DNA from 4 places in the Xenorhabdus bovienii SS-2004 genome. Region 2 is predicted to be linked to each of the others. Evidence: predicted binding sites of a transcription regulator. Region 2 holds the regulator's gene; each other region holds the start of a gene.

Region 1 (4,929 bases), 590 kb from region 2:
TATCGTTACCATTTTCATCACCGAGCCATTGTGCTTCCAGCAATTCTACCTGATGTAATAGTGCGAGCAGTTTTTGCCCTTGTTCTGTAGGGTGAGGGGGAACGGTGCGTACTAATAAAGGCTGCCCAAACATATTCTCCAATTGCTTGATACGTTGGGATACCGCTGACTGGGTAATACAGAGTTTTTGCGCCGCACGCTCGAAACCGCGCTCTCGGATCACTGTATCCAACGCTTGTAGGGATCGGTAGTCAGGACGTTTCATTGAAAATCAGGTTCTCCATTTTTGCTCGGCTTTCTGTGCCATAGGGTTCTATATTTTTTTGTGCTGCACAGCACTATGCCATATTTTTTCGCCGGGTGAGGCAAAATATTGTTTATACTGGTGGCCGGATTTTTCCTTGTAACTGATTATAGGCTGTGATTGATATGACACAGGACGAACTGAAAAAAGCAGTAGGTTGGGCAGCATTGGAATACGTCAAACCTGGAACAATCGTAGGTGTTGGTACAGGTTCAACGGCATCGCATTTCATTGATGCATTAGGGACAATCAAAAATCAAATCGAAGGTGCAGTGTCCAGCTCGGAAGCATCGACTGAAAAATTAAAAAATCTGGGCATCCCCATTTTTGACTGTAATGAAGTTGATAGCTTGGATATTTACGTTGATGGTGCTGACGAAATCAATGACCATATGCATATGATCAAGGGAGGCGGCGCAGCATTGACGCGAGAAAAAATTATTGCCGCTGTTGCAAAGAAATTTATCTGTGTCATTGATGAATCAAAACGAGTCGATGTGCTGGGTAAATTCCCGCTGCCGGTTGAGGTTATTCCAATGGCGCGCTCTTACGTTGCTCGTGAACTGGTGAAATTAGGTGGAACGCCAGTTTATCGCCAGAATGTGGTTACGGATAATGGCAATGTCATTCTGGATGTCCATAATCTTGCTATTCTTGATCCCATTGCGTTGGAAAATAAAATAAATGGCATTGCTGGCGTGGTGACGGTCGGCCTATTTGCCAATCGTAGTGCTGACGTGGTGCTGATCGGGACAGCGGATGGCGTGAAAACGATCGCAGAATAATCGTTTATTGGGGCAGAATAATCTGCCCTTAAAATATTTCCATGTTTTTTAAAAAAATTAAAATTTAGTGAGATATATCACATCCTAGCCTAAGAATTCCTCAAAATTCTGTTTTTAGACTGTAACAAGTCATATTACTACGTATAACAACTTTTTTACTTCGATTTACCCTGTTGCGTGAGCAAACGATTGTATTACTGTTGCTGTTTTTTTTGTTATTTTGGTGGAATTCATTATGGATATTCTGAAAATTAAGACAACGATAGGACGGACAAATGGTCAAGGTATCTTTAGAAAAGGATAAGATTAAATTTTTGCTACTGGAAGGCGTTCATCAGAGCACAGTTGATAACCTGCGGGCGGCGGGATACAGCAATATCGAATATCACAAAGGGGCGTTGGAGCCTGAAGAATTGAAAGAAGCGATTCGTGATGCTCGCTTTGTGGGTATCCGTTCTCGTACTCAATTGACTGAAGAAATTTTTGAAGCGGCTGAAAAGCTGGTTGCTGTGGGATGTTTTTGTATAGGCACCAATCAGGTTGACCTGAAAGCGGCTGAAAAACGTGGTATTCCTGTATTTAACGCACCATTCTCCAATACACGTTCTGTGGCGGAGATGGTGCTGGGTGAATTACTGTTGCTATTACGTCGTATTCCTATTGCAAATGCGAAAGCACACAGAGGAATATGGGATAAACAGGCCAAAGGCTGTTATGAAGCGCGAGGTAAGAAGCTCGGCATTATTGGTTACGGTCATATCGGTACACAGCTTGGCATTCTGGCTGAAAATATCGGTATGCATGTTCATTTCTATGATATTGAAAATAAACTGCCGTTGGGAAATGCACAGCAAGTGCATCATCTATCCGAACTGTTGAATATGAGCGATGTTGTCAGCCTGCATGTACCTGAAACAGGCTCAACAAAAAACATGATCGGCGTGGAAGAGCTGGAGTTGATGAAGCCGGGTGCAATCCTGATTAACGCCTCACGTGGCATGGTAGTGGATATTCCTGCACTCCATGACGCGCTGGAGTGCGAGCACCTTTCCGGTGCGGCCCTTGATGTGTTTCCGAGTGAACCCGCAACGAACAATGAGCCTTTCATCTCGCCTCTGAGCAAATTTGATAATGTACTGCTGACTCCGCATATTGGCGGATCAACACAAGAAGCCCAAGAGAATATTGGTTACGAAGTCGCGGGTAAACTGGTCAAATATTCTGACAATGGTTCTACGCTGTCAGCGGTCAACTTCCCTGAAGTCTCACTGCCTATTCATGCCAAAGATACTCACCGACTACTGCATATCCATGAAAACCGTCCTGGTATTTTGACCAGCATAAACCAAGTTTTTACCGATCAGGAAATCAATATTGAGGCACAATACCTGCGTACCAACGGAGATATTGGTTATGTGGTCATTGATATCACGACGCAAAATCCGGCTCAGGCTGAAATGGTTCTGCAAAACCTGAAAGCTCTGTCTGGCACGATCCGCTCTCGCCTGCTTTACTGATCGTCTGGGCGAATACCGTGAGAAATGGGGCTATCGTAGAAACAATAGCCCCTTAAAAGAATAAACTGTTATTACCAGCGCCATATTTTTTCAGGCGTAATGATTTCTGGCAGAGGAATATCCCAGCTTGCACTTGGCAATAGATTAACTAATTGGAAATCGTGCGCTAACCCAATCGGATAAAAATTCTGCTGTTGCCATTTAGCAAGCGTTCTGTCGTAGAAACCGCCTCCCATTCCTAAACGCTGCCCTGTGTTATCAAAAGCCACCAGTGGAATAAACATCACATCAAGCTCAGAGACGGGCAGAACCTGTCGGACATCTAATGGTGGCTCTTCTATGTTAAAACGATTGTAGTTGAGGGGAGTCCCAGCATGGTAATACAGGAACAGCAGATGGTGCCGACTGAATGGGTGTAATACGGGCAGATAAACTTGTTTATTTTGCTGCCAAAGTTGCTGAATCAGTGGGCGAGTGTCTAATTCACCATCAAAGGAGAGATACAGGGCAACCTTGTTTGCCTGCTGGACCTTAGGGTGAGACACGACATTCTGGGCAGCTTGCTGGGCAAATCGCGATTGCTGCTCTGGGGATAGATTTTGACGCAACTGTCGAATTTGTTTTCTTATGGATTTTCGGAGAGATAAAAAAGGATCTGATTGCATGAAACCTGCCTATTAAAATGCAGAAAAGGATACAAAACAGATAAATAAGGGGTTCTCCAAGATGCCGCGGCAGGTGGTAACCCTTGAACCCTTGGTTCAAGGTGAACGTAGTGTCGCCCCTATTAGGCTTCTTGGTCTAGCCAAGCATGCTCACAAGAAACGGAGCACCACATTCTATAGGTATGAAATATCGGCTCAGGGGACTTACCTGCTCACGCACACCTCAGAGAAATTTTGTAGCGCTTAAAACCAATTAGTTAAGAATTCATCCGTCAAGAACCTATCTGTCAGGCTCCATTCATCAGGCTTTAAGCAACGCAATAGAGCCTATTGTATGGAACTAAATGGAGAAAGCAACTGCTTATATTCATGTATAGTGACTACTGCCTGATTTATCAACAAGGATCAGTTTATTGACAGCTAGGAGGTCAGGTAATTTTACCTTGTTCTAACAAAGCTTGTTCAATAGTCTGCTGGAGCATTTTTATTTTTTGTTCCATATTGTAAGAGTAATCACGGGTTTTCATCTTTTCCTGTGCTAACTCGTGACAAACGTTCAGCGCCACAATAAAAACCAGTTGCTCAGTGTTCGTTACTCTGGTGCGTTCTTTGAGGTTATGCAAACGCTGATCAAGTTCCTTCGCGGCAGCTTGCAAAGCCTCTACCTGCTCTGGTGGACAATTGACACGTAATGATCGCCCAAAAATCTGAATATCTACTGGTTGTGCAGACATGACACCTTCCTGATTTATTACTGTGCCGATACCTTGATTCTGGCATAAAAGCAGATTTTGGTATTAAAACAAGGCCGACAACAACCATTACCGTACAATACCAAAAGGCAACCCTCCTTATATCGGTGTGTGCTGTCTGGTATAGCGACTCCCCTTGATGGTAGCATAGCATGAACTTATATCGCCAACGATGATCAATATACATGTCTATACAAAACTCATTACCTAATTATCAATCATTTGATGAAATTTTGCATCAACAGTCAGTTGCGCTGACAGCCGCCGAAATGCACGGTCTAATCAGTGGCCTATTATGTGGTGGAAATCATGATAGTAGCTGGCAGACACTAATGCATGATCTTACTAATGATGGCCTTGCATTTTCACAGGCGTTGGCACAGTCGATCAGGGCATTATACGAAACGACCTTTGAATCACTTGATGATAGTGATTTTGTTTTTAATCTACTGCTTCCTGATGATGAGGCGAGTGTTTTTGACTGTGCTGATGCATTGGCGGGATGGGTAAATCATTTCCTGTTGGGATTAGGCGTGGCGAATCCGCAGTTGACAGAAAAACAGGAAATACAGGAAGTCGTTACTGATTTACGTAACATCGGTATGCTGGGATACGATGAAGACGAAGATCAGGAAGAACTGTCCCAAGCTCTGGAAGAAGTATTGGAGTACGTCCGTGTTGCAGTACAACTCTGCTACATTGCCTTGGCGACACCGAAAACGGCAAATAGCGTGAAAAAAAATGACAAGCCAACGCTACACTGATTGGCGGTTAACCAACTAATAATAATCAAATCGCAGGAGAGGGTAATGACTAAACAAGAATATTTGTCCCGTCGTCAGGCATTATTGTCAAAAATGGCACCAGCCAGTGCGGCCATTATTTTTGCAGCCCCGCCTGCGAGGC
Region 2 (4,929 bases):
TGTTTAGTCAGTGCATTCAGGGCGCTGGATTTACCCGCATTCGACCGACCGGCAAACGCGACCTCAATACCCACATCTTGAGGCAGGTGGCGAATGTCAGGTGCACTCGTGACAAAGTGGGTCATGTGATAGTTGTAGTTTTTGATGGTCAAAATGGTTATCTCCCTGAGGAATACACGAAAACAGCGCGCTGATTATACCTAGAGCAGCGGCTTGTGGACAGGTATAACTACTAATTGCGCGATATCTGTATTGTATACCCTTTGGTTGAATACTCTATATTTCTCGCCATTTATAACGTTATTCCCCACATAAACAAAATTCAGGTTATGAGACCATAATAGCTATTCAGACAGAATTCATCTCAACAAATAGCTGCTTACTCGTAAATGTAGGTAAATCTTTGGAACTTAGTTCTATAGGGAATTACACTTAATAAGTTTTGTTGTTATGAGTTTTGTTATTGACCTCAAAAATAAAGGAACCATTAATGTTTAAACGTATTTTTGTGTCGCTTATGGCTGCATGTGCTATCAGTGTGATGGCAACTCCGGCATTGGCTGCCGAAACTCATGTGAAGCTGGTAACATCAGCAGGGGAAATAGAGCTTGCGCTGGATAGTAACAAGGCGCCAATCACTACAAAAAATTTCATTGAGTATGTCAATGAAGGATTTTATAACAACACCATTTTTCACCGCATCATTCCCGGGTTTATGGTTCAGGGGGGTGGCTTTACGAAAGATATGAAGCAGAAGGTGACCAAAGCACCAATCAAAAATGAAGCAGATAATGGTTTGCGTAATCTGCGTGGTACGATAGCGATGGCACGCACCGCAGATAAAGACAGTGCAACCAGTCAGTTCTTCATTAATGTCACTGATAACGCCTTCCTTGATCACGGTCAGCGTGATTTTGGTTATGCTGTCTTTGGTAAAGTCATAAAAGGTATGGATGTGGTTGATAAAATTTCTCAGGTCAAGACAGAAAATGTTGGCCCTTATCAAAATGTACCCGTGAAACCGATTGTGATCCTTTCTGCCAAAGTTGCACCTTAATTCAATAGGAAAACAGTGTTTTCCTGCCTGAAACCTAGAAAATAAGACGGTATTTATATTGTGCCATTCGCTTTTTGAGTGCCGTCTTCCCCTCTCACCTGCGTTATCTTTTCACGTCAAGCTCTCACCACGGGTGAATGCTGCTGTTTGTATCCTACTATTTTAAAAATACGTCTGTGGTATGATGAGCGTCCCGCTGCTGTTGATGCTGCTTTACCTGATTTTATCGAAATACAGAATGCACAATGCCCGCTAGGGTAGCGGCAATATATAAAACTATAAAAATCAATAGGATATACTCCTATGCTATTAATAATAGATAACTACGATTCTTTTACATTCAATTTATATCAATATTTTTGCGAGTTAGGGACAAATGTTTTAGTTAAGCGTAATGATGAATTACAGCTTGAAGATATCGAGAAGTTGGCGCCCACACATTTAGTGATTTCGCCGGGGCCTTGTACGCCAAATGAAGCAGGGATTTCACTAGAGGCCATTGCGCATTTTGCCGGCAAATTGCCAATCCTCGGTGTGTGCCTAGGGCATCAGGCTATTGGGCAGGCTTTTGGTGCGAGTGTGGTCAAAGCCCGCGAGGTGATGCACGGAAAAAACAGCTTGATCCACCATAATCAACAAGGAGTATTCAAAGGATTGAACCGTCCACTGACTGTTACTCGTTATCATTCTCTGGTGATTGCTGCTGAAACCCTGCCAGCATCGTTTGAAGTGACCGCATGGAGTCAGCATAACGGTAATGTAGATGAAATTATGGGAATACGTCACCGTACTTTGCCATTGGAAGGTGTGCAATTTCACCCTGAAAGCATTCTCAGTGAACAGGGACATGATTTGTTGAATAATTTTCTCAGATATTAACCAAATACCATCGCATTTTCCTCACCGGCTGTTTTTTATTTGCCCTTATGTGATTTTTTATTCATATTTGGTGACTATTATTTCACTGTGATATGGCAAATATAAAAATAAGGTGGGGGAAATCACGTCTGTCCCAGCGGAATATCAGGGCAAGGCCAGTGAAGTATTACAGAAAGCGGCGTAACGGGGCTTGATGCTGCCATTGCACTGATAAGACAAAGGAAGCAACAAAAAAGCCAGTGCAGGATAAGGGTTGCGCTGGCTCAGTTTCAAGAGTAATTTCAGAAATTAGCGGGTTCCATATACTACAATGGTTTTGCCATGAGCAGAGATCAGGTTTTGATCTTCTAACATCTTGAGAATGCGGCCAACTGTTTCGCGGGAACACCCGACAATCTGGCCAATTTCCTGACGTGTAATTTTTATTTGCATACCATCAGGATGGGTCATCGCATCAGGCTGTTTGGCCAGATTCATTAACGTCTTGGCAATACGACCTGTGACATCCAGAAATGCCAGATTACCGACTTTTTCTGAGGTTGTTTGTAAGCGTCTTGCCATCTGAGAGGATAGACGCATCAGAATATCAGGATTGACCTGAATGAGCTGGCGAAATTTCTTGTAGGAAATTTCAGCGACTTCACAGGCACTTTTAGCTCGTACCCATGCAGTACGCAGCTTTCCTTCTTCGAACAATCCAAGTTCACCAATGAAATCTCCCTGATTTAAATAAGAGAGAATCATTTCTTTGCCTTCTTCATCTTTTATTAGAACAGCGACTGAACCTTTAACAATATAGTAAAGCGTTTCTGCTTTCTCGCCTTGATGAATAAGCGTGCTCTTGGATGGATATTTGTGAATATGGCAGTGTGACAAAAACCATTCAAGAGTAGGGTCTGTTTGTGGCTTGCCGAGAACCATTCGCTTTATCCTCTGTTGTTATTTCCGCCTTGATGACGTGAGGAACAGTTTTTCCTCACCCGGCTGGCTTTATAAAGTCAATAGTTTAACATATTAACTTGCTGAAAAACTGACAAGCGGGAATTTTATATAGATTATAATCATACCAAAATATGGGTGTCTTAATCTTAACCTATATATCTTGCCAGCTTCGCTTGTAACCTCGTTTGTAACACAGGAAAACGTTTCTGTCTTCCCCTGTATCGCTTCAGCCCGCCAGATTAACAGAAATCTATTTGGAGCGTCGTCTTTATTGCTCTACGACTTATAGGAAATCGAATAATGCCAGTATTTCCAAAGGGAAAAGGAGAAACAACATAAAGACGGGAACGGCTGAATGACTTTTTTATTGTGTAAGAGGCTGTGGGTACTTTGGTAAATATCGTACTGCTTTTACGCGTTTTACCTTACTGAATTTTCTCTTTATAATCTGTTTTTATTGTTACTGAAATGTTTATTTTCGTAAAACAGGCAACGTTATTTTTTGTTACCTGTTTAATTAAAAATTAAATTGCGTTTAAATCAAGAAATTTTTTTGCCTTCCAGTAATTGCTGAACCCACGGAGCCATAATTAATTCCATGGCCAGCCCCACTTTTCCGCCGGGAACGACAATGGTATTTATACTGGAAATAAATGATCCCTGAAGCATTGATAGTAAATAAGGGAAATCAATTTGTTTCAGGCCACGGAAACGAATCACGATAAAACTTTCATCCAGAGATGGAATAGCCTTGGCGGAGAAAGGGTTAGAGGTATCAACGGTGGGAACTCGCTGGAAATTGATATGAGTACGGGAAAACTGTGGCGTAATATAGCGGATATAATCATCCATCGAACGCACCACGGAATCCATGACCGCCTCTCTTGAATGGCCACGTTCGCTGGTATCACGGATAAGTTTCTGTATCCACTCAAGGTTGACGATGGGGACGACACCAATCAGCAAATCAACATAGCTGGCGACATTATACTGTGGAGTAACAACGCCACCATGCAACCCCTCATAAAACAGAATATCGGTGTTTGATGGCAGTGATTCCCACGGCGTGAATGTACCCGGTACTTGATTGTAAGGCACGGCTTCATCATAGGTGTGGAGATATCTCCGGCAGCGGCCAGTGCCTGTTTCACCATAGTTGTAAAATGTCTTTTCCAACATGCTGAAATCATTGGCTTCTGGCCCAAAATAGCTGACATGTCTGCCTTGCTCCTTCGCCTTACGGATCTCGGCATCCATTTCAGGACGGGTGTAACGGTGGAAACTATCCCCTTCGATGAGTGCGGCAGTAACTTCAAGTTGTTGAAAAATCTTGCGGAACGCCACACTGGTCGTTGTTGTTCCGGCTCCGCTAGAACCCGTTATTGCAATGACAGGGTGTTTGGCAGACATAAGAACAGACTCCTTATCCAAAAAAGTTGGGACTATCTTTCTCGTAATCAGCAATACAGAGCAAAATAAGGCAAACGGAACAGCCTGATAAAAAGAAGGCGCTAAGGGCGAAACATCTCTTTGGGCATGATATTGACGGTCTCATGCAGTTCAGACCAAACCAGTAGGACTTCTCCCCGTTCAAGCTGACGTTTTACATCCTGTACTTTTTGCTCCAGCGTTTTTTCATCTTCACCGTAATCGGTGCCTTCCCGCAAGACAAAACTTTCGATCAGATCGAGTAGGGTTTCGGGTGCCAGTTGTTGCCACGGGATCATCATTGTGGTTGCTCCTGAGTTTGTAAATGGGGATTGGCGGCCCTGCTCAGGGGAGAAAAGTGCTCACTCATAAGGGATTAATTTTCATAATTAGTCATCTTGTGTAGTGAATAACATACTGTTATTTTCGTCGAAAGGAAATGTTAACCATTTGGGTAAGAGGAACAATCCCCCCATGACCGCAAGTCTGATATTCTCACTAAGCACCTTCTTATTAATCTCTGGGATTACACCGGGCCCGAACAATATGCTGCTGACTTCATCGGGTGCTAATTTTGGTTTCCGTCGTTCGTTACCGCTTTGGGTGGGTATCCTTCTTGGCAT
Region 3 (4,929 bases), 1.5 Mb from region 2:
CGCGTACTTTTGGGTGTGACAGAACAATCAACGGAAATCCTTCAATATTTCGCTGGCTAATATAAGGAGATATTTGTTCTACAATCGGTAATGAGAAAATTTTATCAAGCATCTGTCATGACCTTATGTAAACCTGAGTTGGTGGTTGACTAGGAACAAGAATAGCTCAATGTTTTTAAGAGATAAATCGGAATAGATAAAAATAAAGCCGCCTGTTTAAGGTGGCTTTATGAACGTGGATGCGATGCTATTCAATTATTTAGAGATATGAGCAACCAGATCCAGAACTTTGTTAGAGTAACCCGTTTCGTTATCATACCAAGAAACTAGTTTCACAAAGTTATCGTTCAGCGCAATACCTGCTTTTGCATCAAATACAGAAGTCAGTTTTTCGCCGTTGAAATCAGTGGAAACAACATCATCTTCGGTGTAACCCAGAATACCTTTCAGTTCGCCTTCTGAGGCTTCTTTAATTGCATCACAGATTTCTTTGTAAGTTGCTGGCTTAGCCAAACGAGCAGTCAGGTCAACAACAGAAACGTTAGGAGTAGGAACACGGAAAGACATACCTGTCAGTTTGCCGTTCAGTTCTGGGATAACTTTACCTACAGCTTTCGCGGCACCAGTAGAAGATGGGATGATGTTTTGTGCTGCACCACGGCCACCACGCCAGTCTTTTGCTGATGGGCCATCAACAGTTTTCTGAGTTGCAGTTGTTGCGTGAACAGTGGTCATCAGACCTTCAACGATACCGAATTTGTCATTGATAACTTTAGCCAGTGGAGCAAGGCAGTTGGTTGTGCAAGATGCGTTGGAAACGATCTCTTGACCGGCATAGGCGTTGTGGTTGACACCCATAACGAACATTGGCGTGTCGTCTTTGGATGGGCCAGTCAGAACAACTTTTTTCGCGCCAGCAGCGATGTGCTTACGTGCAGTTTCGTCGGTCAGGAAAATACCGGTTGCTTCCGCAACAACATCAACACCCACTTCGTTCCATTTCAGGTTAGCTGGGTCTCTTTCAGATGTAACGCGGATGGTCTTGCCGTTAACAACCAGCTGACCATTTTTAACTTCAACAGTACCGTTGAAGCGGCCATGGGTTGAATCGTATTTCAGCATGTAAGCCATGTACTCTGCATCCAGCAGATCATTGATAGCAACGATTTCGATGTCTGAACGCTCTTGTGCGGCACGGAAAACAATACGGCCGATACGACCAAAACCGTTAATACCTACTTTGATAGTCATAGTATTCCACCAGCTATTTTTTAGTGAATTAAAAGTTGTTTCTAAAGTTACCAAAATCTTGTCAACCGTCAAGCGGAATCGTGTCAACAATTGAAAAAATCAATTTAGAAATCACTATCTGAACGCTTGTTAGACAGCCAAGACAACTCTACGCCTTCCATTATCGGGGCATAAGTAGATATTTAAAGTTGCTATCGGTTAGATATGTGAGACTTATCACAATTAGTAGAGCAAATTGCGATGTTGAATGGGTTAGAATGCTTCTCAACATTTTTATGTTGATTTTTTGTTGTTTTCGATGCTTTTTTATTGAAAATATTGGCCTTAAAAGGTGGTTGCTATGGCTAAAACTAAAAATACTTCCCTTTTTATAGAACAGCTTAGTGAAATTCAGCGCTATGTTACGCAAAAAGCAGGAACCGAACCGCCATTTTCAGGAAAACTACTGCATAACAAAAAAAGTGGCATTTATCACTGCCTGTGCTGCCGTCAGCCATTATTTATTTCTGACACTAAATTTGATTCTGGCTGTGGATGGCCAAGCTTTTACCAGCCGTTCAATGATAAATCCATCAATTGTATTGATGATTATTCTCACAACATGCATCGAATAGAAGTGCGTTGCAGTCACTGTCAGGCACATTTAGGGCATGTTTTTCCTGATGGCCCCAAACCGACAGGAGAGCGTTTTTGCATCAATTCTGCGGCACTGCGCTTCATTGACGAGGAAACTGGGGATGAAACAGAAGGTTAGCTTTGTTACTGGGCCTGTTTTTTGACAAAACAGCAACGTAAATCAGTAATTAAAGAAGAAACGATTCAGCATAATGTACGTAGCCGTAAGGAAATATCGATGAAGTTGGATGATTTACTTTCCGCCATGACACCTGAAATTTATCAGAGATTGGTTCAGGCTGTTGAATTAGGCAAGTGGCAGGATGGTGTACCGCTAACGCCGGAACAGAAAGAGCACAGTTTACAGATGGTGATGCTTTGGCAAGCCAAGCATAACCACGATCCTGAACATATGACGATTGGTACGGATGGCCAAATTACCATAAAAAGTAAACAAGAGTTGAAGGTCATGTTCCAGTCAGAAATGGTCGTGAAACCACAGCCAGAAGAATGAAGAAATAACCTCGTCTTGTGCAGTGATACGACGAGGTTATATTCTGAAATATTATGTCCAGAAGTATTTATTGGTTGCCGGTTTAAAAAAGTGTTGTTAATTCATGCAGTGGGATTAGCTTAGCGCCTTTAGTTGCCATTTCCTTAAGTGCTTTCAGGCTGTCATTATCCTGAAGATTGACGCCACGACAACCATCAGTAATCACGTAGGTTTCATAACCTTGTTCCAGTGCATCCAGTACTGTAAATTTTACGCAGTAATCTGTAGCGATACCCGACATAATCAGTCGTTGAATATTTTGCTCCGCCAGCCACCCATGTAGCCGGGTTGCGCTCTTATGGTCATTATCAAAAAAGGCACTGTAGCTGTCTATCTGCGGATTTTCACCCTTACGGAAAATTTCTTGAATAGCGGATTGATTCAACGCAGGATGAAAATCTGCGCCCGATTGCCCTTGTACACAATGAACGGGCCACCATATTTGAGGAATGCCATTGAGCAACCCAGATTCTCCAACAGGCTGACAGGCATTGACTGCAAAACTCATATGATTGGCGGGATGCCAGTCCTGACTTGCGATAATAGTAATATTGTTTTTCTGGCAGAGGCTGATAGCCTTATTCGCTATTGCGATGACCTCTTCACTCTCTTTGACTGCCAGTGCTCCCCCTGAGCAGAAGTCATTTTGCAGGTCGATAAGTAATAATGCTGTTTTCATTATACCTCCGATTTCTTTTTCTATTATTTATCTGAATAGCTCAATTCGCCACGTAGATTCTGTTGCATAAGGTGGCGGATCTCTTCGGATTCATAGGGCTGGCTCAATAAATAGTGCAATTTGGTCAGGGTGGCTTCAAAAGTCATATCATAGCCACTGATTACACCTGATGTAGCCAGAGCGTGGCCGGTTGCATAACCTTTCATGTTGACGCGCCCAGAAATGCATTGTGTTAAATTGACCACGATAATACCCCGTTCAGTGGCTTCCCTTAAGATCTTCAATAAATCAGCACGTTGTGGAGCATTACCAACACCATAGGAGCGCAATATCAATGCCTTGACAGGTTGCATCAGGATATTTTCAACAACTTGGCTGGATAATCCCGGATAGATGGTCACAACACCAATAGGCTGTGATGTGATCTGGTGTACGGTAAACCCACCATGACTGGCAGGTATCGGGCTTGTATTGAACGTACGGATGTTGATCCCAGCTTCGATCAGTGGCTGACAGTTGGGGGATGAGAAGGCTTCAAAGCCATCAGCATGGGCTTTAATTGTTCGGTTCCCGCGAAACAGTTTATTGCTGAAAAATAAACCGACCTCGTTGATGGGATAGTTAGCAGCTAGATACAGAGCATTAAGTAAATTTGTCTGACCATCAGAACGCAGAGCTTCCAGTGGAATTTGTGACCCTGTCACGATCACAGGCTTTTTAAGATTTTCAAACATGAAAGAGAGTGCTGCTGCGGTAAAAGCCATGGTGTCTGTACCATGCAGGATCACAAAGCCATCGTAGTCATGGTAATTCTGGTAGATATCGTTGGCGATAATTCCCCAGTCGTTTGGACTCATATCAGAAGAATCAATCAGAGGTTGGTGTTCACGGATTGTAAAGGTTGGCATTTCTGGACGGTGAAACTCCGGCATCTGTGAGAGTTGTCGTTGTAAATGACCAGAAACAGGGATGTAGCCATTAGGGGAGCGCTGCATTCCAATTGTGCCGCCAGTGTAAACAACGTAAATAGATTTCTTCTGCATGTTAACGCCTCAATAAAAATACTCAGCCGGATTATAGGGAGTATATGGAATAAAAAAAGCCTGATGTAAGGATCAGGCTTTAAATTTGGTGATATTGTCTGACGTTACTTCTAGCGGATATCTGCACAGTTCAGGCAGAACGTATAGATATTCTGAGGATCATTCATACGGTTATAAAATACAGCTTGCTGCTTCATATCTTGCGCAATTTGGGCAATTGGAGCCGGCAGCATTGATTGCAGGGTATTTGGCAACAGTGCTTGTGCTGATGAGGAAAACTCCAGCATGAGTTTTTCAGAGAATGAGAGTTCTGGTTGCATCCAATTCAATGATACTGTTTTGATACCAGCCAATTGAGCAGCTTTATTGACTGCATCATCAAAGTCACCTAACTGATCGACCAGACCATTTTTCTTGGCATCACTGCCACTCCAGACTCGACCCTGAGCGATTTCTTTAATTTCGTTCTGTGTCTTCTGGCGAGATTGTGCGACCAATTCGATAAATTTATGATAGCCACTTTCAATAGACAGTTGCATAACATCAGAAAACATAGGGTTTATTCCTTTGGTAACTGAAATGTCTGCCAGCGGATACGTTGAAATACCGTCTGTATTTACACCAAGATAATTTAAGCCTTTTTCGTAAGTATTGAGAACACCAAAAACACCGATAGAGCCTGTCAGCGTATTTTTGTCAGCGATGATGTAGTTAGCTGGGGTTGAAATCCAATAACCCCCTGAGGCAGCAAGTCCACCCATGGACACAACAATCGGTTTTTGATTTTC
Region 4 (4,929 bases), 790 kb from region 2:
AACGTATTTCGATAGCATCAGCCATAATCTGGCGACGATCAAATCACTGCCAGTACAAGGGCTGCATGTCGACTTAGTTGCAGGGAAGGATTCCCTTGATGAATTGAATAAATCTCTGCCGGAAACGTGGTTGCTTTCATTGGGGGTTATCAATGGGCGCAACGTCTGGCGAGCAGATTTGAGTGCTAAATACCAGCTTGTGGCATCGCTGGCAGGCAAGCGTGATATTTGGATCGGCACGTCCTGTTCATTGCTGCACAGCCCGATTGACCTGAACGATGAAACCGGGCTGGATGAAGAAGTTAAAAGCTGGTTTGCCTTTGCATTACAGAAATGCGCAGAGCTGTCTTTGCTGGCACAGGCACTGAATGCACCGGAAGGCAGCAAACAGGCTGAACTGGATGCTTACAGTGCGCCAATCCGTGCACGCCGTAGTTCCACAAGGGTGAACAATCCGACGGTGACTGAGCGCATCACGGCGATCAAACCACAGGATAGCGAGCGTAATCTGGTTTATCCAGAACGAGCCAAACTCCAGCGTGAACGTTACAATTTACCGTTGTGGCCGACCACAACTATCGGATCATTCCCACAAACAACGGAAATTCGTAGCCTGCGTCTGGATTTCAAAAAAGGTCGTGTGGATAACACGCATTATCGCACCAATATTTCTGAACATATTAAGCAGGCGATCAATGAACAGGAAAATCTGGGACTGGATGTGCTGGTGCATGGTGAAGCCGAACGTAACGACATGGTCGAGTATTTCGGTGAACATTTTGATGGTTATGTCTTTACCCAAAATGGCTGGGTACAAAGCTACGGTTCCCGTTGTGTTAAGCCGCCAGTAATCATTGGCGATATCAGCCGTCCGGAAGCCATTACTGTAAATTGGGCAACATATGCACAATCCCTGACAGATAAGCCTGTCAAAGGAATGTTAACAGGGCCGGTGACTATCCTCTGCTGGTCATTCCCAAGGGAAGATATTAGCCGCGAAACGATTGCTAAACAGATTGCACTGGCCTTGCGTGATGAAGTTGATGATTTACAAAAAGCAGGTATTGGTATCATTCAGATTGATGAACCAGCACTGCGTGAAGGTTTGCCGCTGCGTAGGGAAGAATGGCAGGAATATCTGGAATGGGCGGTGGATGCTTTCAAACTGAGTGCCGCGATTGCGGAGGATGATACTCAGATCCATACCCATATGTGTTATTGCGAGTTCAATGACATCATGCTTTCCATTGCAGCACTGGATGCGGATGTGATCACCATTGAAACGTCTCGTTCAGATATGGAATTGTTGGATTCATTTGAAGATTTTTCATATCCGAATGAGATTGGGCCTGGTGTGTATGATATCCACTCACCTAACGTGCCTAGTGTCGAATGGATTGAAGCGTTGCTGCGTAAAGCGGCTGACCGTATCCCAGTGGAACGTCTGTGGGTTAACCCGGATTGCGGCCTCAAAACCCGTGGCTGGACTGAAACCCGTCAGGCACTGGCGAACATGGTCGAAGCGGCGAAACGTCTGCGTGCTTCCGTGAACAATACTTCCGTAAATAACTAAACTGAAGAACGCCCGCTACAGCAAATAAAATGTGGCGGGCGAAAAAATTATTTCCCCAATATCTCCTGAGCCGATCCACGAATGGATTGTGCTACCCACTCAGCATATTGATGATTTGATCAAAAAAGCCCATCGTAACTCCCTTCTTGTTGATGATTTATTGGTTTGACCACATAAAGCACTTGCTTAGATGCATTAATAAGCATAAAGCAATAGTCATGTTATTAAATAAAGATAGATGCAATATGTAATTATTACATTTGCATAATATTGCAGATCCACCCCACTTTTGCGGGATTAAAACAGAATATGGCGGGTTATACCGAGGTTTTGCCGTTTGATGCTTGTTGACTCTGTGACGGAGTAATAAGTATTGGCCTTATTTGAATCTTATACTCAGTCCGTCATTTTGGATTATGAATGTGATTTTTATCACAAAATTATGTATGTGTTTCTTTATCTTTATCAATTAAAGATGATTTTTATCACTAAAAAGTGTCAGATTAGGCACTAAATTTAGGTATCCCTGTTTTTGAATTATTTCCGTTGAGGAGCTCGATATGTCTGATGTATTTCATTTAGGTATCACCAAAAGCGATCTGCAAGGAGCGACTTTGGCTATTGTTCCAGGCGATCCCAACCGTGTTGAAAAAATTGCAAAATTGATGGATAACCCTGTTCATCTGGCTTCTCATCGTGAATTTACGACATGGCGCGCAGAAATTGACGGAAAGCCCGTGGTTGTCTGCTCCACGGGTATCGGTGGCCCTTCAACGTCAATTGCTGTAGAAGAATTGGCGCAATTGGGGGTGAGTACTTTCCTGCGGATCGGGACAACCGGTGCGATCCAGCCGCACATTAATGTGGGTGATGTATTGGTCACGACAGCGGCAGTTCGTCTGGATGGGGCTAGCCTGCACTTCGCACCAATGGAATTCCCGGCGGTGGCTGATTTTGAATGTACCAACGCACTGTATGCAGCGGCAAAAGCATCAGGATCGGCCACCCACGTTGGTATAACGGCTTCTTCCGATACGTTCTATCCGGGGCAGGAGCGTTACGATACATACTCTGGTCGTGTCGTCCGCCGTTTTCAAGGCTCCATGCAAGAGTGGCAGCAAATGGGGGTGATGAATTATGAAATGGAATCAGCCACTTTGCTGACGATGTGTGCAAGTCAGGGGCTGCGCGCTGGTATGGTGGCAGGGGTGATCGTCAACCGGACGCAACAGGAAATTCCAGATGTGGAACTGTTGAAAAAAACCGAAAGCAACGCTTTGGGAATCGTAGTTGATGCCGCCCGCCGTTTGCTGTAATCGCTTTCATTAAGGGCCAGAACACTCTGGCTCGATCTTTCTGCTTATCTTTCTTTCATTCTAAAATCTGATAATGTCATAACGCTTTTTATCAATAACGATCTATTTAAATCATAACAAGAGTAACTATGACCACAACATTGCTATCCCATCCTTCATTACTCCCCTTACATGGTGGCATTAACTTCCGTGATTTCGGTAATAAGACGCTGCATAATGGTGCAAAAATTAAATCAGGGCTGTTATTCCGCTCTGGCTCTTTGGACATGTTGACTGAAAATGATCAGACTTTTTTGATGAGCAAAAACCTTTTCCAGATCATTGATTATCGTGATAGCAGCGAAATTGAGGATAAACCAGATCGAGTGTGGCGTGGGGCGAATTATCATCATGCTCCGGCCAATCCACTCTCTAAGGAAGTTGATGCCAATCTGGAAAAATTGGGTCAGGAACGTCTGGAGCAGTTTGATGAACGAGCATTCATGCTGCGTTTATACGAATTATTGCCAATCAGCAATCCTGCTTACAAAAAGCTGGCTAATCTATTGGTGCAACCAGAGAAAGGCGGAATTTTACAGCATTGCGCAGTGGGTAAAGACAGAACTGGCGTTGGATCTGCGCTGGTGCTGTTTGCTCTGGGAGCAGATTTGGATACGGTAATGGAAGACTATTTAGTCACCAACGTTACGCTGGCACCGTATCGGGAATATCTCTTGAATGAACATGCAAAAGTCATGAGTGACCGTGTGATTGAAAAATTTGCTTATGTTTATTCAGTGCAGGAAGAGTTTTTACTAACGGCCTTAAATAGTATTAACCAGCATTATGGCAGTGTGGATATCTGGCTGGAAAAAGATATCGGGCTGGATATGACAGCACGTGAAAAATTACAAAGTTATTTTCTTGAATAAAAATACTGAGTTAGCATTGGTTTATATATCAGGTGCTAACTTGGTACATCTGATGAATTGATACAGGAACAGCTAATTTGAGTTTGCATGAAATTATCGAACTGGTCACAGACTTCGTAAAAGCCCATGAATATTGGGCAATCCCCATTGTTTTTCTACTTGCTTTTGGTGAATCTCTGGCATTTATCTCCCTGCTGTTGCCTGCGACGATCATTTTATTAGGATTGGGGGCGTTGATTGGTGAAAGCGGGTTAAATTTTTGGCCAATATGGATAGCGGCAGCAGCGGGAGCCTTTTTTGGCGATTGGGTTTCCTATCTGTTTGGTGCCCACTACAAGGACAATGTCGGCAAGATGTGGCCACTGTCACGTCATCCGCAAATGTTAGTGCGCGGCCATCGATTTTTTGAACGCTGGGGAGTTTGGGGTGTTTTCATCGGGCGTTTTTTTGGTCCATTGAGAGCTGTTATACCACTGGTAGCGGGTATTTGCGCCATGCCGAAACGTCATTTCCAGCTTGCCAATTTTGCCTCTGCGCTGATTTGGGCCTTCGGTATTTTGGCTCCGGGAGCGTTTGGTTTACGCTGGCTGGCAGAATGGATGGGCTAATTGCGAGCCGCTTTGCAAACTGAAAGAAACTCATTAAAGAATCTGGACATCTATACAGCATCTATTTAACTTACATTAAGGTGAAGTTAACCGGGGTGAAGTCAGTGGGAGGCGTATAGGTGGATATCCAGTGGTTATACATGCTGATTGGCAGTTTAAGTGGATTGCTGGGCGGAGGGATTTTCGTCTGGCTTTCTGTTCACCAGCGAATTCAACAGAAAGAGTTGGAACTGCGTGAACTGCATAGTCAGCTTGCTATCAGCCATGAAAAGTTAGAACAGTCCCACTATTGGCGTACTGAGTGTGATCAATTAAATCAAGAACTGCTGGCACAGCGCGAAATCAACAGTGTACAGGAAGTTGAATTACGAGAATTAAGCACACGGCTTGAAGAGAGCAGGCTGGCCGCAGAAGAAAAACAGCGTCTATTGATCAATAGTGAACAACGCCTCAATACCCAATTTGAAAATCTCGCCAATCGTATTTTTGAGCAGAATCGGCGTCGTACCGATGAATACAGC

Evidence for each region. Region 2 encodes CRP, which controls carbon source genes, mostly activating them, when cyclic AMP is high. Its sites were predicted from a motif close to ATGTGANNNNNNTCACAT; they were not measured.
Region 1: a site for CRP is predicted at 1,155-1,172, ahead of serA (phosphoglycerate dehydrogenase). Genes of this name have one in related genera too.
Region 3: a site for CRP is predicted at 1,456-1,473, ahead of msrB (peptide-methionine (R)-S-oxide reductase MsrB). Genes of this name have one in related genera too.
Region 4: a site for CRP is predicted at 1,994-2,011, ahead of udp (uridine phosphorylase). Genes of this name have one in related genera too.

The regions. Positions count from the first base shown of each region.
Region 1 covers NC_013892.1:3,345,284-3,350,212, reverse strand. Annotated here, with positions in the region: gene XBJ1_RS14720 (LysR family transcriptional regulator ArgP) at 1-265, opposite strand, end outside; gene rpiA (ribose-5-phosphate isomerase RpiA) at 430-1,089, shown strand; gene serA (phosphoglycerate dehydrogenase) at 1,365-2,606, shown strand; gene XBJ1_RS14705 (5-formyltetrahydrofolate cyclo-ligase) at 2,678-3,271, opposite strand; RNA gene ssrS (6S RNA) at 3,321-3,504, opposite strand; gene zapA (cell division protein ZapA) at 3,700-4,005, opposite strand; gene XBJ1_RS14690 (YecA family protein) at 4,209-4,787, shown strand; gene pepP (Xaa-Pro aminopeptidase) at 4,833-4,929, shown strand, end outside.
Region 2 covers NC_013892.1:3,934,919-3,939,847, reverse strand. Annotated here, with positions in the region: gene yihA (ribosome biogenesis GTP-binding protein YihA/YsxC) at 1-152, opposite strand, end outside; gene ppiA (peptidylprolyl isomerase A) at 491-1,057, shown strand; gene XBJ1_RS17460 (aminodeoxychorismate synthase component II) at 1,361-1,936, shown strand; gene XBJ1_RS22790 (hypothetical protein) at 2,081-2,209, opposite strand; gene crp (cAMP-activated global transcriptional regulator CRP) at 2,225-2,857, opposite strand; gene XBJ1_RS17450 (phosphoribulokinase) at 3,419-4,288, opposite strand; gene XBJ1_RS17445 (YheU family protein) at 4,390-4,608, opposite strand; gene XBJ1_RS17440 (LysE family translocator) at 4,781-4,929, shown strand, end outside.
Region 3 covers NC_013892.1:2,424,147-2,429,075, reverse strand. Annotated here, with positions in the region: gene XBJ1_RS10365 (D-hexose-6-phosphate mutarotase) at 1-112, opposite strand, end outside; gene gapA (glyceraldehyde-3-phosphate dehydrogenase) at 256-1,251, opposite strand; gene msrB (peptide-methionine (R)-S-oxide reductase MsrB) at 1,592-2,005, shown strand; gene XBJ1_RS10350 (YeaC family protein) at 2,105-2,380, shown strand; gene pncA (bifunctional nicotinamidase/pyrazinamidase) at 2,463-3,098, opposite strand; gene ansA (asparaginase) at 3,122-4,141, opposite strand; gene sppA (signal peptide peptidase SppA) at 4,252-4,929, opposite strand, start outside.
Region 4 covers NC_013892.1:502,086-507,014, forward strand. Annotated here, with positions in the region: gene metE (5-methyltetrahydropteroyltriglutamate--homocysteine S-methyltransferase) at 1-1,573, shown strand, start outside; gene udp (uridine phosphorylase) at 2,134-2,889, shown strand; gene XBJ1_RS02170 (tyrosine-protein phosphatase) at 3,018-3,800, shown strand; gene XBJ1_RS02175 (DedA family protein) at 3,878-4,408, shown strand; gene rmuC (DNA recombination protein RmuC) at 4,528-4,929, shown strand, end outside.